DNA from 2 places in the Proteus hauseri genome. Region 1 is predicted to be linked to the other one. Evidence: predicted binding sites of a transcription regulator. Region 1 holds the regulator's gene; the other holds the start of a gene.

Evidence for each region. The regulator CRP, encoded in region 1, controls carbon source genes, mostly activating them, when cyclic AMP is high. The targets are predictions, from matches to a motif close to ATGTGANNNNNNTCACAT.
Region 2: the regulator CRP is predicted to act here: its motif matches at 2,009-2,026, upstream of msrB (peptide-methionine (R)-S-oxide reductase MsrB).

The regions. Positions count from the first base shown of each region.
Region 1 covers NZ_CP026364.1:1,237,312-1,244,948, forward strand. Annotated here, with positions in the region: gene PH4a_RS05625 (LysE family translocator) at 1-264, opposite strand, end outside; gene PH4a_RS05630 (hydrolase) at 362-1,342, shown strand; gene PH4a_RS05635 (YheU family protein) at 1,339-1,560, shown strand; gene PH4a_RS05640 (phosphoribulokinase) at 1,637-2,506, shown strand; gene PH4a_RS05645 (OsmC family protein) at 2,598-3,005, opposite strand; gene crp (cAMP-activated global transcriptional regulator CRP) at 3,317-3,949, shown strand; gene argD (bifunctional acetylornithine/succinyldiaminopimelate transaminase) at 4,061-5,278, opposite strand; gene PH4a_RS05660 (aminodeoxychorismate synthase component II) at 5,396-5,971, opposite strand; gene ppiA (peptidylprolyl isomerase A) at 6,346-6,915, opposite strand; gene yihA (ribosome biogenesis GTP-binding protein YihA/YsxC) at 7,187-7,637, shown strand, end outside.
Region 2 covers NZ_CP026364.1:3,669,973-3,677,609, reverse strand. Annotated here, with positions in the region: gene PH4a_RS16845 (D-hexose-6-phosphate mutarotase) at 1-691, opposite strand, end outside; gene gapA (glyceraldehyde-3-phosphate dehydrogenase) at 807-1,802, opposite strand; gene msrB (peptide-methionine (R)-S-oxide reductase MsrB) at 2,144-2,581, shown strand; gene PH4a_RS16830 (YeaC family protein) at 2,670-2,951, shown strand; gene pncA (bifunctional nicotinamidase/pyrazinamidase) at 3,069-3,713, opposite strand; gene ansA (asparaginase) at 3,734-4,756, opposite strand; gene sppA (signal peptide peptidase SppA) at 5,014-6,870, opposite strand; gene PH4a_RS16810 (NAD(P)H nitroreductase) at 7,602-7,637, shown strand, end outside.

The sequences.
Region 1 (7,637 bases):
CCAAGCTAACCAGAGCAGATAGACACTACCAACCAACTTTAATCCTATATGCAAAGCCGGATAAATAATCAATAATGCAGCGATACCAAATGCAGAACTAAACAAAACGCACTGCATTCCGAGTATAATACCTGCCATCAATTTTAATGAGCCTTTAAATCCCACATGTGCGCCAGAAGATGTTAACAATAAATTGTTGGGCCCTGGTGTTATAGCGGCGATAAACAGAAAAATACTTAAAGAAAAAACGAGGCTGGTTGTCATGATAAAGCTCAAAGATGTGACAGATGTTTTATTTTCATCGAAAATAGCAGTATGTTATTTAGCAAACAAGTGTTAATTCATTTTGATAAACAAAAATATGTCTCAATACTTTAATCCCATGCGCTGGGCTAAAAATCCGCATTTACAAACACTTTTGCCACGAATAGTGCGCAGAACTCCACTTTTAACACCTCACTGGCAACGTCTTAATTTGCCTGACAATGACTTTGTCGATTTGGCGTGGAGTGAAGATCCAACTCAGGCACAACAAAAACCACGTTTGGTTATTTTTCATGGCCTAGAAGGTAGCTTTAATAGCCCTTATGTTCATGGCATGTTAGCTGCAGCAAAAGCACGTGGTTGGCTGGGCGTTGTGATGCACTTTAGAGGATGCAGCGGTGAACCTAATAGACAAAGAAGAATTTATCATTCTGGTGAAACAGAAGATGCGCGGTATTTTCTCAATTGGCTAAAAACAGAGTTTGGTGAACAACCCACTGCCGCTGTAGGTTATTCTCTTGGTGGCAATATGTTAGCGTATTATCTAGCTGAGAGTGGAGAAAGCGCAGTGCTTGATGCTGCTGTAATAGTTTCAGCGCCCTTAATGTTAGAACCTTGCTCCACGAAAATTGAACACGGTTTTTCACGTTTTTATCAATGGTATTTGCTTAAAGAGTTAAAACGTAATGCCACACGAAAATTGATTCGCTATCCACAATCATTACCGATTAGCTTATTAAGCATTAAGTCGATTAAAAAGTTACGTCAATTTGATGATCTTATAACATCAAAAATTCATGGTTTTAAGGATGCGTTAGATTACTATCGCCAATGCAGTGCATTACCTTTATTAAATCAGATAAAGAAAACAACGCTGATTATCCATGCGAAAGACGATCCCTTTATGTCTTCTGATGTCATCCCAGATGTCGCTTCGTTGCCTAATAATATTGAGTATCAATTAACTGAATTTGGTGGGCATGTGGGCTTTGTCAGTGGCAAATTATCAAAACCAGTCATGTGGCTTGAAAGCCGGATCCCTGATTGGCTAACAACCTATTTGGAGAAGTCGAAGTGATCATTCCTTGGAAAGAGCTTTCAGCGGATACACTAGATAGTTTAATTGAAAGTTTTGTTTTACGTGAAGGGACTGATTATGGTATCCAAGAGAAGACGCTCGAACAAAAAGTTGCGGATGTAAAGAAACAACTTTCATCTGGTGAAGCAGTATTAGTCTGGTCAGAGTTGCATGAAAGCGTCAATATTATGCCTGCATCACAGTTTCGCCCTGATTAATTAAGCTCAGTTGACGGCATGGCATCTACCCGCAAGGGACCGGCTCCCCTTGCTTTGATAAAGGAGCAACGTTTTTATGTCTATCAAACACCCTATTATTGCCGTCACCGGTTCTAGCGGCGCTGGAACCACCACTACAAGCCAAGCTTTCCGTAAAATATTCCAACAAATTAATGCGAATGCGGCATTAATTGAGGGAGATAGTTTTCATCGCTACACTCGCCCTGAAATGGATATGGCCATTAGAAAAGCCAAAGAACAAGGTCGGCACATTAGTTATTTTGGTCCAGAAGCAAATGATTTTAACCTACTAAGTTCGACATTGCACAATTACGGCAAAGCAGGCCAAGGCGAGTGTCGTAAATACCTTCACTCTTATGACGAAGCAACGCCTTACAATCAGCTACCAGGTACTTTCACACCTTGGGAACCATTACCTGAAAAAACAGATGTACTTTTCTATGAAGGGTTACATGGTGGCGTTGTCACACAAGAGCACAATGTTGCACAACATGTCGATTTACTGGTGGGTGTTGTCCCGATAGTCAATCTTGAGTGGATACAAAAATTGACTCGTGACACAACAGAACGAGGCCATTCTCAAGAAGCCGTAAAAGATTCGGTCGTTCGCTCAATGGATGACTATATTAATTATATTATTCCTCAATTTTCTCGTACCCATATTAACTTTCAGCGTGTGCCTACTGTTGATACCTCAAATCCATTTTCAGCCAAAGCAATTCCGACTTTAGATGAAAGCTTTATTGTGATCCGCTTTCGTGGCCTTACCGATATTGACTTTCCTTATCTGCTGGCTATGTTACATGGTTCGTTTATGTCAACAATAAATACGATAGTTGTTCCTGGTGGAAAATTAGGTTTAGCAATGGAATTAATTATGGCGCCATTAGTCAGTAAATTATTAAATGGTGAAAAAATTAGTTAAATAGACTTATTTCTATTTAGTAAAAAAATAATATCCCATCGGTAAAAGGGATATTATTTTATTAGTTAAAAACTATTTTAAAATATCAAATTTATTCAGAGTCTTTTATTTCAAATGAATGAGTAATAGTTGCCGCTTTACCCAACATTAAAGAAACCGAACAATATTTTTCTGCCGATAATTGAACAGCTCGTTCAACAATTTTATCCGTAAGCTCTTTACCAGAAACAATAAAATGTAAATTGATATCGGTAAATAAACGAGGCGCTTCTTCACGACGATTAGAAGTTAATTTTACTTCACAATCAGTCACTTGGTGACGGCCTTTACGTAAAATACTCACGACATCTATCGCACTACATCCACCAGCTGCAATTAATAGCATTTCCATTGGACTTGGCGCTTTATCGCCAGAATTACCATCCATCATGATTTGATGGCCTGAAGAAGACTCCCCTAGAAAAGATAAATCCTCAACCCATTTAACCCGTGCTTCCATTTATTTATCCTCAATAAGACAGAAACTAAAAGAGTACATTCTCATAATTCAACTGGCAATTAGCAAATAGGTTTATTATGCTGACTGCGTAAAACGAGACTTAATGCGTTAACTGTGCTAAAAACAATATCTGCTTGATGATAGTGGTTAAGATCAATGCATTATTTTCTCATTTATTATAATCTATTCCATATTAACTTTCCGTGTTCTCAGGAAGTTAATCGGTAAAGATAGGATTTTTAAGCATGCTGTCTCAAAAGGGAACCTATCCGTTTTGAAAGGCTGCATTTAACGTACAGAGGATAACGCGAATGGTTCTCGGCAAGCCGCAAACAGACCCGACTCTTGAATGGTTTTTGTCTCACTGCCATATTCACAAATATCCATCCAAGAGCACGCTGATCCACCAAGGTGAGAAAGCGGAAACACTTTATTATATTGTTAAAGGTTCCGTAGCTGTTCTTATTAAAGATGAAGAAGGAAAAGAAATGATCCTCTCCTACCTAAATCAGGGGGATTTCATCGGTGAACTTGGATTATTTGAAGAAGATCAAGAACGTAGTGCATGGGTTAGAGCAAAAACAGCCTGTGAAGTAGCAGAAATTTCCTATAAAAAATTCCGCCAATTAATTCAGGTTAATCCTGATATTCTTATGCGTCTTTCTGCCCAAATGGCGAATAGACTGCAAACAACATCAGAAAAAGTAGGTAACCTTGCTTTCCTTGATGTAACAGGACGTATTGCACAAACCTTACTTAACTTAGCAAAACAACCTGATGCAATGACCCACCCTGATGGCATGCAAATTAAAATTACACGTCAGGAAATTGGTCAGATTGTAGGTTGTTCACGCGAAACGGTAGGCCGTATTTTAAAAATGCTGGAAGATCAAAATCTGATCTCTGCACACGGTAAAACTATCGTCGTTTACGGCACCCGCTAAGTTTAGTCACCTAGAACAAATAATAGCCCATTTCCAAAATGGGCTATTAAAAATGATTTCTGCATAAAACCCCATCATGATTTGATGGGGTTTTTTAGTTGGAAAGAGGCATTAATTTATTTTAACAAATTCGGCAACTGCAACTTTTAATGCCGCCATTCCTTCTTGTAACTCTTCTTGAGTAATAATTAATGACGGTGTAAACCGCATTACATCAGGACCTGCATTTAACATCATTAATCCATGTTGCGCAGCAAGCCCTAATAGCACTTTCGCCTTACCTGCATATTTGGGCGCTAATTCAGCGCCAATTAACAAACCCTGACCTCGAATTTGTGTAAATACAGAGTAGCTTTGGTTGATTGCAGTTAATTCGTCAACAATCCATTGATAACGCATTTGCACACCATCAAGCAATGCGGGTGTATTAATTAAATCAAATGCTACATTACCAACTGCACATGCTAATGGATTACCGCCATATGTTGTACCATGAGTCCCTACACCCATTACAGAAGCAATCTCTTGCGTTGTCAGCATCGCACTTAATGGAAAACCACTGCCTAATGCTTTTGCTGTCGTGATGATATCTGGCATAACATCATAGTTCATATAGGCAAATAGCTTGCCTGTACGCCCCATACCCGTTTGTACTTCATCAAGCACTAATAACGCTTGGTGTTTGTCACACAGCTCTCGAAGTCCTCTCATAAATTCAGCTGTTGCTGGTGTAACCCCGCCTTCACCTTGAACGGGTTCTAGCACAACGGCACATGTATGATCATCCATTACCGCTTTCACCGCTTCTAGGTCATTAAAAGGCACATGAACAATATCGGCAGGTTTAGGACCAAAACCATCCGCATATTTAGGTTGCCCACCAACTGAAACCGTAAATAACGTTCGCCCATGAAAAGCATGATGAAAGGCAATAATTTTGGTTTTATAAGGACTATGACGCGTTATTGCATAATGACGAGCCAGTTTAAATGCAGCTTCATTCGCTTCTGCACCGGAATTCGCAAAAAAAACACGTTCAGCAAAAGTGTTATCGATTAATTTTTGCGCCAAACACAATGCGGGTTCATTAGTAAAAACATTACTGACATGCCAAAGCTGCTCACTTTGTTCTTTAAGTGCTTGATTGAGTGCTGGGTGACAGTGCCCTAATGCTAATACGGCAATCCCACCAGCAAAATCGATATAAGATTTGCCTTGTTGATCCCAAACACGGCTTCCTTTGCCTTTAACTGGAATAAACTCTGCGGGTGAATAGATTGGCAACATTACTTGATCGTAAGTTGCCCGGTTGATGCTTTGCGTTGTCATTACCCCACCTGATCGATATTTATTTCTAATGTGAAAATATAATCACTAAATATGAATAAAAAATCAAATCTGGTTGAGGGTAAAAATGCGTTATTTAGGTAAAATAATTCTATCTATTTAATATTTAAGGAAATTATTTAATAATTCATGTCCTTGTTCACTAAGAATACTTTCTGGATGAAATTGCACACCTTCTATCGGTAGTGTCCGATGTCGTATCCCCATGATTTCATCAACATTTCCATCATGTTGACTCCAGGCAGTGACTTCAAATGGTACTGGTAATGTAGCTGCATCAATCACCAAAGAGTGATAACGAGTCACATTTAAAGGTCGGTTAAGTCCCTTAAATACGCCTTGTTGGTTGTGATGGATAAGTGAGTTTTTACCATGCATCACTTCACGTGCTCTTATTACTGATGCACCAAAAGCTTGTCCAATAGCTTGATGTCCTAAACAAACCCCAAGGATCGGGATTTCACCGGCAAATCGCTGTATAGCCTCAAGAGAGATCCCTGCTTCATCTGGAGTACAAGGTCCTGGGGAGATAACAAGATGTGCTGGCATCATCTTTTCTATCTCTTTAAGCCCAATCTCATCATTACGTTTAACAACAACCTCAGCACCCAATTCACAAAAATATTGATAGAGGTTGTAAGTAAACGAGTCGTAATTATCAATAAGTAACAGCATATTAGCCTATCCGACTGATTTTTTTATCATTTTATATTTTATTGCTATTTTGAAACCGTTGTATCCCTGCCAAAATAGCTCGTTGTTTAACCGACGTGGGTACAACAAAGCCGATTATCATAGCACAGGTATAAAAAATGAATAGTAAGCAAGAAAACCTGCTGATTTATTGCGCAATAACAATAATGGCGGTAATTAATGATGAATAGAGTTGTTAATAACGTAATGAGTACTTATGACAGATGAACACATAAATAAAACGGTGGTAAAAAATATTTTTTTTGTAGTAAAAATCCCGGAATGAAACACGTTCATTCCGGTTGATTAGTATTTTAGCTTATTAGGATAAGTAAGGATCCTATCCTAATAACGCGTTATTTTTTGATGACTTCAGCAGAGAGGATCGTCACTGTTTTAACGGGTACATTCTGATAAGGACCAATATTACGAGTTTGAACTTGCGAAATCTTATTCACAACATCCATACCATCGACAACTTTACCAAACACAGCATAACCAAAATCACGTTGACCATGATCTAAGAAAGCATTATCAGCAACATTAATAAAAAATTGGCTCGTTGCGCTGTCTTTATCTGAAGTACGTGCCATCGCAATAGTACCTCTTACATTGCGTAACCCATTATCGGCTTCATTTTTAATTGGTTCACGAGCTTGTTTTTGTTGCAAATCAGCAGTAAAACCACCGCCTTGAACCATAAAACCAGGAATGACGCGATGAAAAGTTGTACCGTTATAATATCCATCCTCAACATACTGAATAAAATTTTTCGTTGTGTTAGGTGCTTTTTTATTATCCAGTGAAAGTTCGATATTACCTTCAGATGTGACTAATTTAACGAAGGTCTCTCCCGTTGCCATTGCAAAAGGCGCTGTTGTTAAAGTGCAAGCGGTAACGAAGGTGACAAGAAAACGTTTTAACATGCAGGGATCCTTTACTTTAATAGTCTACAACTTACTTAATATGCAGCGATTCTAATTCGCTGAGGTAAATAGTGCTAATCATTTACCTTTATTTACGCTTAATTAACGAGTTTTGTTTACAACAGTGGAAATTTTAATTTTTAATCACTGTCATAACCGCCTAAATTGCGCCAAAATAGAGCAAGTAGATATTATAGATATTCATTCTCAATGCAGAGCCAATGTGAGTATGCATGAGATGCAGCATTATTTCAGAGAGGCTAATACCATAATGACCCAATTTAACTACCAAAAAGCACATTTCATTATTAGTGCACCTGATATCAGTCATTTGCCGCCAGATACAGGAATTGAAATTGCCTTTGCGGGTCGTTCCAATGCAGGAAAATCCAGCGCATTAAATGCACTAACCCAGCAAAATGGCCTTGCTCGTACCAGTAAAACCCCTGGTCGAACACAATTAATTAACCTTTTTCAAATTGAAGAAGGTTTACGTCTCGTTGACTTACCAGGTTATGGTTATGCTCAAGTCCCAGAAGAGATGAAACGTAAATGGCAGCGTTCTTTAGGTGAATACCTACAAAAAAGAGAATGTTTAAAAGGTGTCGTGATCTTAATGGATATCCGTCATCCATTAAAAGATTTAGATATGCAGATGATTGATTGGGCAGTTGAATCTGAACTACCCACACTCGTTCTACTTACTAAGGCTGATAAACTCG
Region 2 (7,637 bases), 1.5 Mb from region 1:
GATAGTGGTGAACTTCAATTGTGCGATCCCAACCATCATCATGAATAAGATTGAAATCTTCAGGCTCTGTGTAAAGCCTGTCAGTGCGTCCGTTAAAGCGAAGTGAGGCTTCATCTGTGTAAACCTCTTTATCAGCAACAGTATCGATATAGTGGCCTCCTAGGCCTGTTACTGAAACATTATCGATGTCACTAACATTAAAATAAGAGTGAAGGGCTGCGGTTGCTTCATAATCACCATAGGATTCCAACTCGACTTCACAGGTCGCACCTAATTTAAAGCGAGCGATCACTGTAAATTCATGAGGCCAATATTTTTTCGTTTGTTGGCTCTCTTTTAAGGACATGGTAATTAATACGCCATCATCTTGTTCAGAGTGGGCACTAAATTCCCAAGGCAAAATACGCGCAAAACCGTGGCTTGGTGTACCTGCTGAAGCAAACCAAGGCCAACAAATAGGAATACCACCTCGAATTGCGACACCCGGTGTAAATAAGGAATCTTCACTTAACCAAAAAACCGGATGTTCTTGCGCAGGTTGCCATGCAATAAGATGAGCCCCTTGAAGACTAATTGCAGCACGTACTTTCGGATGGGAAATAACAAGGATAGGGAGTTCGTCTAATTGCCGACGACTTAAGTAAGGTGATATCTGTTCAATAATCGGCAAAGAAAAAATTTTCTCATTCATTATCTTATAACCTTATGTCACTGACTATCTCAATACAATAAACTGACTGGGTAAAAAATAAAAGAGCCACCGAAAAGGTGGCTCTAAGAGATATCTTGACTTTCTTAAGCTCTAATTATTTAGAGATATGAGAAATCAGATCAAGAACTTTGTTTGAATAGCCCGCTTCGTTATCGTACCAAGCAACTAATTTAACAAAGTTGTCGTTCAGTGCGATACCCGCTTTAGCATCAAATACAGAGGTCAGAACTTCACCATTGAAGTCAGTAGAAACTACTGCATCTTCAGTGTAGCCCAGAACGCCTTTCAGTTCGCCTTCAGCAGCTGCTTTGATTGCGTCACAGATTTGTGCGTAAGTTGCTGGTTTTTCCAGACGTGCTGTTAAGTCAACCACAGAAACGTTAGGAGTAGGAACACGGAAAGACATACCAGTTAGTTTGCCGTTCAGCTCTGGAATTACTTTACCTACTGCTTTAGCAGCACCAGTTGAAGATGGGATGATGTTTTGAGAAGCACCACGACCACCACGCCAGTCTTTAGCAGACGGACCATCAACAGTACGTTGAGTAGCAGTTGTTGCGTGAACTGTTGTCATCAGTGCTTCAACGATACCGAAGTTGTCGTTGATAACTTTAGCTAAAGGCGCTAAGCAGTTAGTAGTACAAGATGCGTTAGAAACGATATCTTGGCCAGCGTATGACTTATGGTTTACGCCCATAACAAACATAGGAGTGTTGTCTTTTGAAGGTCCAGTCAGAACAACTTTTTTAGCGCCAGCTTGGATGTGTTTACGAGCGGTTTCGTCAGTTAAGAACAGACCAGTTGCTTCTGCAACAACGTCAGCACCGATTTCGTTCCATTTCAGATTTGCTGGATCTCTTTCTGATGTTACGCGGATGGTTTTACCATTAACAACGAGGTGGCCATCTTTTACTTCAACAGTACCGTTGAAACGACCATGAGTTGAATCGTATTTCAGCATGTATGCCATGTAGTCTGCGTCTAACAGATCGTTAATACCTACGATTTCGATATCTGAACGTTCTTGAGCAGCACGGAAAACGATGCGGCCGATACGACCAAAACCATTAATACCTACTTTGATAGTCATATGTATTCCACCAGCTTTATTAGTGAATTAAAAAGTTGCTTCTAAAGTTACCAAAACCGCGCCAATCGTCAAGCGGAATCGTGTCAATAATTGCAAAAAATCAATTAAAAAAACACTTTTTGCTTAAAGATTGGACGTTTTAGCTAAATGTTACGCTGTGTATTATCGGGAACATCGCCGATAAATGAAGTTACCTTTGCTCCGTTATGTGAAATACATCACATTTCAAAAACTAAAGATTACTAGCATTGATTTTAGACCATATTTTTCAGATTTGTTGTTAAATCTTTGTTATTATTTACTGTTGTTTTAAAAAGCTTTTTTGTGTGCATGAGGTTTTTATGTCAGATAATGAAAAGAAAGTGAATATTTCAAGTAATAACAATCACCTTGATTTATCAATGCTCAATGAAATGCAAAAATATGTTACGCAGCAACATGGCACTGAACCCCCTTTTAGTGGCAAGCTGTTACATAATCGTCAAACAGGTATTTATCACTGCTTATGTTGTTCTGCACCCTTGTTTTATTCTGAAACCAAGTTTGATGCAGGATGTGGTTGGCCAAGTTTTTATCAGCCTGTTAGTGATAATGCAATTCGCTATATTGATGATTTTTCACACAATATGAAGCGAACTGAAGTACGGTGTCAGCAATGTAATGCACACTTGGGGCATGTATTTGATGATGGCCCCGCGCCAACAGGACAACGTTATTGCATCAATTCTGCTTCGCTGGCTTTTACGAACAGTGAAACGCAAGAAGTGCAGAAAGGCTAGTGTTTAACCGTGTTCGTTAACAATGTTGAAACAAAAGAAAAAACGATTCAGCTATTAGAAAGAATATTTGACTTATGTGGAGCGATTAATGGAAGTTAATGAGCTAATTTCGATGGTAACACCTGAAATTTATCAACGTCTTTCGACCGCTGTTGAGTTGGGCAAGTGGCCAGACGGTGTCGCATTAACCGATGAGCAGAAAGCGCATTGTATGCAGATAGTTTTATTATGGCAGGCAAAAAATAATCACTCTCCTGAGCATATGACTGTCGGCACTAATGGGCAAATCACGATGAAAAGTAAACAAGAACTTAAAGCCCAATTTCAGTCTGAACGATTAGCAACATTGACGCCAATGGATGATGACTAAGCTATTTTAAAATTAAATTATCTATAAAATTAAATTAGCTATATAAGAGGTGGCAATCTATTAATTATAACGATTAATGGATTGCCATTTTTTGTATGGAAAATTAAAATTGCTAGCTTATCTATTGATATTATTAAGGTAATTTATTGAATTAATTAATTCAGCCCCTTTGTCCTGCATTTCAGCTAAAGCTTGTTTACTATCATCAGGCTGAATATTCACACCGCGACAGCCATCCGTGATAACCGACACCTGATAACCTAATAATAATGCATCTAATGCTGTAAATTTCACGCAATAGTCTGTAGCAATACCTAAAATATAGAGATGCTTAATATTCAGAGTTTGTAAAAGAGTATGTAAGCCAGTTTGGTATTCATGGTCATTATCAAAAAAGGCGCTGTAGCTGTCGATTAAACGATTTTGCCCTTTATATATAATATGATTGATAGCCTCATAATCTAACTCAGGGTGAAATTCTGCACCATGACTTTGCTGTACACAGTGTATAGGCCACCAAACTTGAGGTAATCCATTAAGCTTACCTATTTCGCCAATCACAGTACCTGAGTTCTCAGCGAAGCTTAGGTGATTGGCTGGGTGCCAATCTTTGCTAGCGATAATTGGATTTTTGGTGTGTTTAAAATAAGCGATGAGTTGATTTGCTATTTGAACAACAGCATCGCTCTCGTTGACTGCAAGTGCACCACCAGTGCAAAAATCATTTTGGATATCAACCAGTAACAATGCTGAGTTTTTCACTATCTCACCTTTAATTAATATTAATCGTTATCATCCAGTGTCATTTCACCACGAAGATTTTGCTGCATAAGATGGCAAATTTGATTATAACTATATTGCTGACTCAATAAATAATGCAACTTAGTTAATGTTGCCTCAAAAGTCATATCATAGCCACTTATTACACCCGCCTCAGCCAAGGCTTGTCCTGTTGCGTACCCTTCCATATTAACGCGCCCTGAAATACATTGAGTCAGATTAATGACTACAATGCCTCGTTCTGTGGCATTACGTAACGTTGATAGTAACGCGGGATGCGAAGGTGCATTACCTACTCCATAAGAGCGAAGAATTAATGCTTTAACGGGTTGCATAAGAATATTATTAACAATCTCATCCGAGAGCCCCGGATAAATAGTCACAACTCCAATAGGTTGCGGGGTAATACTGTGAGCAATAAATTCGCCTTTTGTTTTGGGAAATGGATTAATTTTAAATGATTTTATATTAATTCCCGCTTCTAGAAGAGGCGCGCTATTGGGTGAAGCAAATGCATTAAAGCCATCGGCGTGAGCTTTAATTGTTCTATTACCGCGATAAAGAGTGTTATTAAAAAAAAGAGCGACTTCGTTAATAGGATGATGTGCAGCTAAATACAGTGCGTTTAGCAAATTAGTTTGCCCATCAGAACGTAGTGCTTCTAATGGGATCTGAGAACCCGTAACGATAATTGGCTTGCTCAAGTTCTCAAACATAAATGAGAGTGCTGATGCAGTAAACGCCATTGTGTCTGTGCCATGAAGAATAACAAAACCATCATAATTGTTATAGTTTTCGCTAATATCATCAGCAATAGATTGCCAATCTTCCGGTGTAATATTAGAAGAGTCGATAAGCGGTAGATGCTCTTTAATCGTAAAATCAGGCATCTCTTCACGATGGAACTCAGGCATTTTAGCTAGTTGGCGTTGTAGATGTCCTGATACAGGAATATAGCCATGATCAGAATGTTGCATACCAATAGTTCCGCCAGTATAGACAACGTAGATTGATTTCTTTTGCATCAGTCCAAGTACTCTTATTAAGCTGTGAGAAATAACTGATTATAGGGAGTTTGCAGAATAAAAAAAGGAAAGGGCGCTAAAAAATAGAAAATAGAGAATAAGTAATTAATGCTTTAAATCATTGTGTTAAAAAAATATCAACAAAAATGAGTTTAAAAAGTGTAATAGCAGATAATCTGGTTAAAACGATGGATTATTAGAAGTATGCACCTGTTGTTATTAAATGGTATTCAACAGGTACATACAGAATTATACGATTACTGAATATCACCACAAGATAAGCAGTATGAATAACGATTTAGTGGATCATTCATATTGCGATAAAACTCAGTTTGCGCTTTAACTTCTTTGATAACGGGTGCGGGTAAATAAGCTTGTAGCGGATCTGGAATAATCGCTTTTGCATTGGAAGATAAACTCATTAATATTTGTTCAGATAAACTTAACTCAGGTTTCATCCAATCGATAACAGGCTCTTTAATTTTTGCCATTTTTGCAGCAGCATCAATAGCGTCATCAAAATCACCAAATTCATCAACTAAGCCTACTTTTTTTGCATCAATTCCAACCCAAACTCGGCCTTGTGCAATACGGTCAATTTGTTCTGGCGTTTTTTTACGAGATTCAGCAACTAAATTAAGGAAAGTTTTATAGCCACTTTCAATATTTAGTTGTAATAACTCAGCAAACTCTTCAGGTAACTTATTAGTGACAGATAATCCTGCTAGTGGTGAAGTACTTACGCCATCAGAATAAACACCAATAGATTCTAAGCTATTTTCAAAGGTATTAATCACGCCAAAAATACCAATAGAACCCGTTAACGTCGAAGGACTAGCAATAATCTTATTCGCAGGTGTTGAAATCCAATAACCACCTGAAGCAGCCATTCCTCCCATAGAAACAATTACATGGCGTTTTTGTTGTTTAAATGCTGCTATTTCACTGCGAATTTGCTCTGAAGCGGAAACACTACCACCAGGGCTATTTACGCGTAAAACCAGTGCTCGAATATTAGGATTTAAACGCGCTTCACGAATTTGGCTAGCAATGGTTGTACCACCAGCAGAACCGGGAATACTTTCACCATCAATAATGGCACCTTGAACAATAACAACTGCAATATTACCTTCATCATTTGATGGAATATCAGTAGTTAAATTAGCCGCGTAATCATAAATACTAATATTTTTAAATTGGTTAGTTTCGTTATTCCATTGAAATGTTTCTGTCATATCCATTTCAAATTGGCTATAAGAACTTACAGTATCAACTAATTTACGATTTAAGGCGTAAGTTGCACTATCACCATCAGCTTTGCGTAATTGTTCGATCATCTCTTTAGCGCCAGGGAAGATATCTTCGGTGGTGACACTCCGATTCTCAGCAACTTGCGTTAAATAAGTAGACCATAATGAATTAACTAAGCGTAAAGAGGCTTCTCGGGCCTCTGGTGACATATCGCTACGCATTAATGGTTCAACCGCAGATTTATAAGTACCTACACGGAAAATATGTGTGCTGACTTTTAGTTTTTCTAACAATGTTTTGTAATAAAGATTTTGAAAACCAAAGCCATAAATACCCACAGCACCTTGTGGTGTTAAATAAATTTTGTCCGCATAAGAGGCAAGATAATATTGCGGCTGGCTATAATAACCACTCACGGCATAAATAGGTTTACCCGTTTTCTTAAATTCAGTTAAGGCTTTACCGATGTAATTTAAAGAGGGTTGGTCTGCGCCCGCAAACTCATCAAGTTTTAATACCATCCCCTTAATCTTAGGGTCACTTGCTGCTTCACGAAGTGTATCAACAACTTCAAATAATGAGTTTTCTTGTAACTGGCTGCTTGATACGCCAAGAAGCTCTTTACTCATTTGTCCTAATGGATTTTGATTAGTCGTTTGATCAACAATAACACCTTTAAGATCAACCAGTAATGCTCCTTCATAATTAACCGGTTTTTGTGCTTCATTGGCAACAAGATAGATGCCTATTACAGCAAAAAAGAGGAAGAAGAAAACAATGTTTAGAATTAGCTTCCTGATAAAGTTAATGGCTTGCCAACTAAAACGGAAGATTGCACCTATTAACTCCATAATTTTACTCATATTATCTCCACATCATGTAAAGCTAAAAATTAATTCTAAACAGTCATGCTAGAATTATTTGTGAAAAGGCTGGTTAACGTAAATGGGTGGCATACAGATATTGAAGTGAACAATTGCAATAGGAATAGATATTCTGATGCTAAATAGTTTAATGCCATACAGATGAATAACAATTATTTTAGGCATTCTTCCTACGCTTTATTACTCGCTAATCGTGAATCTGAATAGCTAAATTTCACAGCAATAATCTTATGTCGTTTTATGTTTAATACTAAGCCTTTAAACGACTTGAAAGTGACAATTACGAATATTCTAATATAGGCGCTACCGAATGTCTGTCATTGATTTATAACTAGCCTATTATTGCCGCACACTATTAAGCCAATATTAATAATCTATCTTTCAGTCGATAAGTATCTTAAACGAAAAGAATAGCGTTCATTGCAAAGAATAAAAGAAATAACTTGGTCGTTCTGACAGAAAACTTATTTTAGTTGCACGAAATGTTGAACCCAGATAACGCAATGTATGGCATAAAATAAAAAAACATTCATTTTATGAGTAAAAAGCGCATTGTGATAGGAAATGAACTGTTTTTTCGTTAAAAATCCCCGCCTTCATTTGCGGATGATGGTAATATAACAGTTTGTTATACTGAGAATTGATAAGAACTGTTCATCCCTAAAAAAGTAGCAATTTGCTAAAATCAAACGCTGACAGGAGAATAAAAAATGGATGCATTAACACTGCTTTTAAATCGTCGCTCA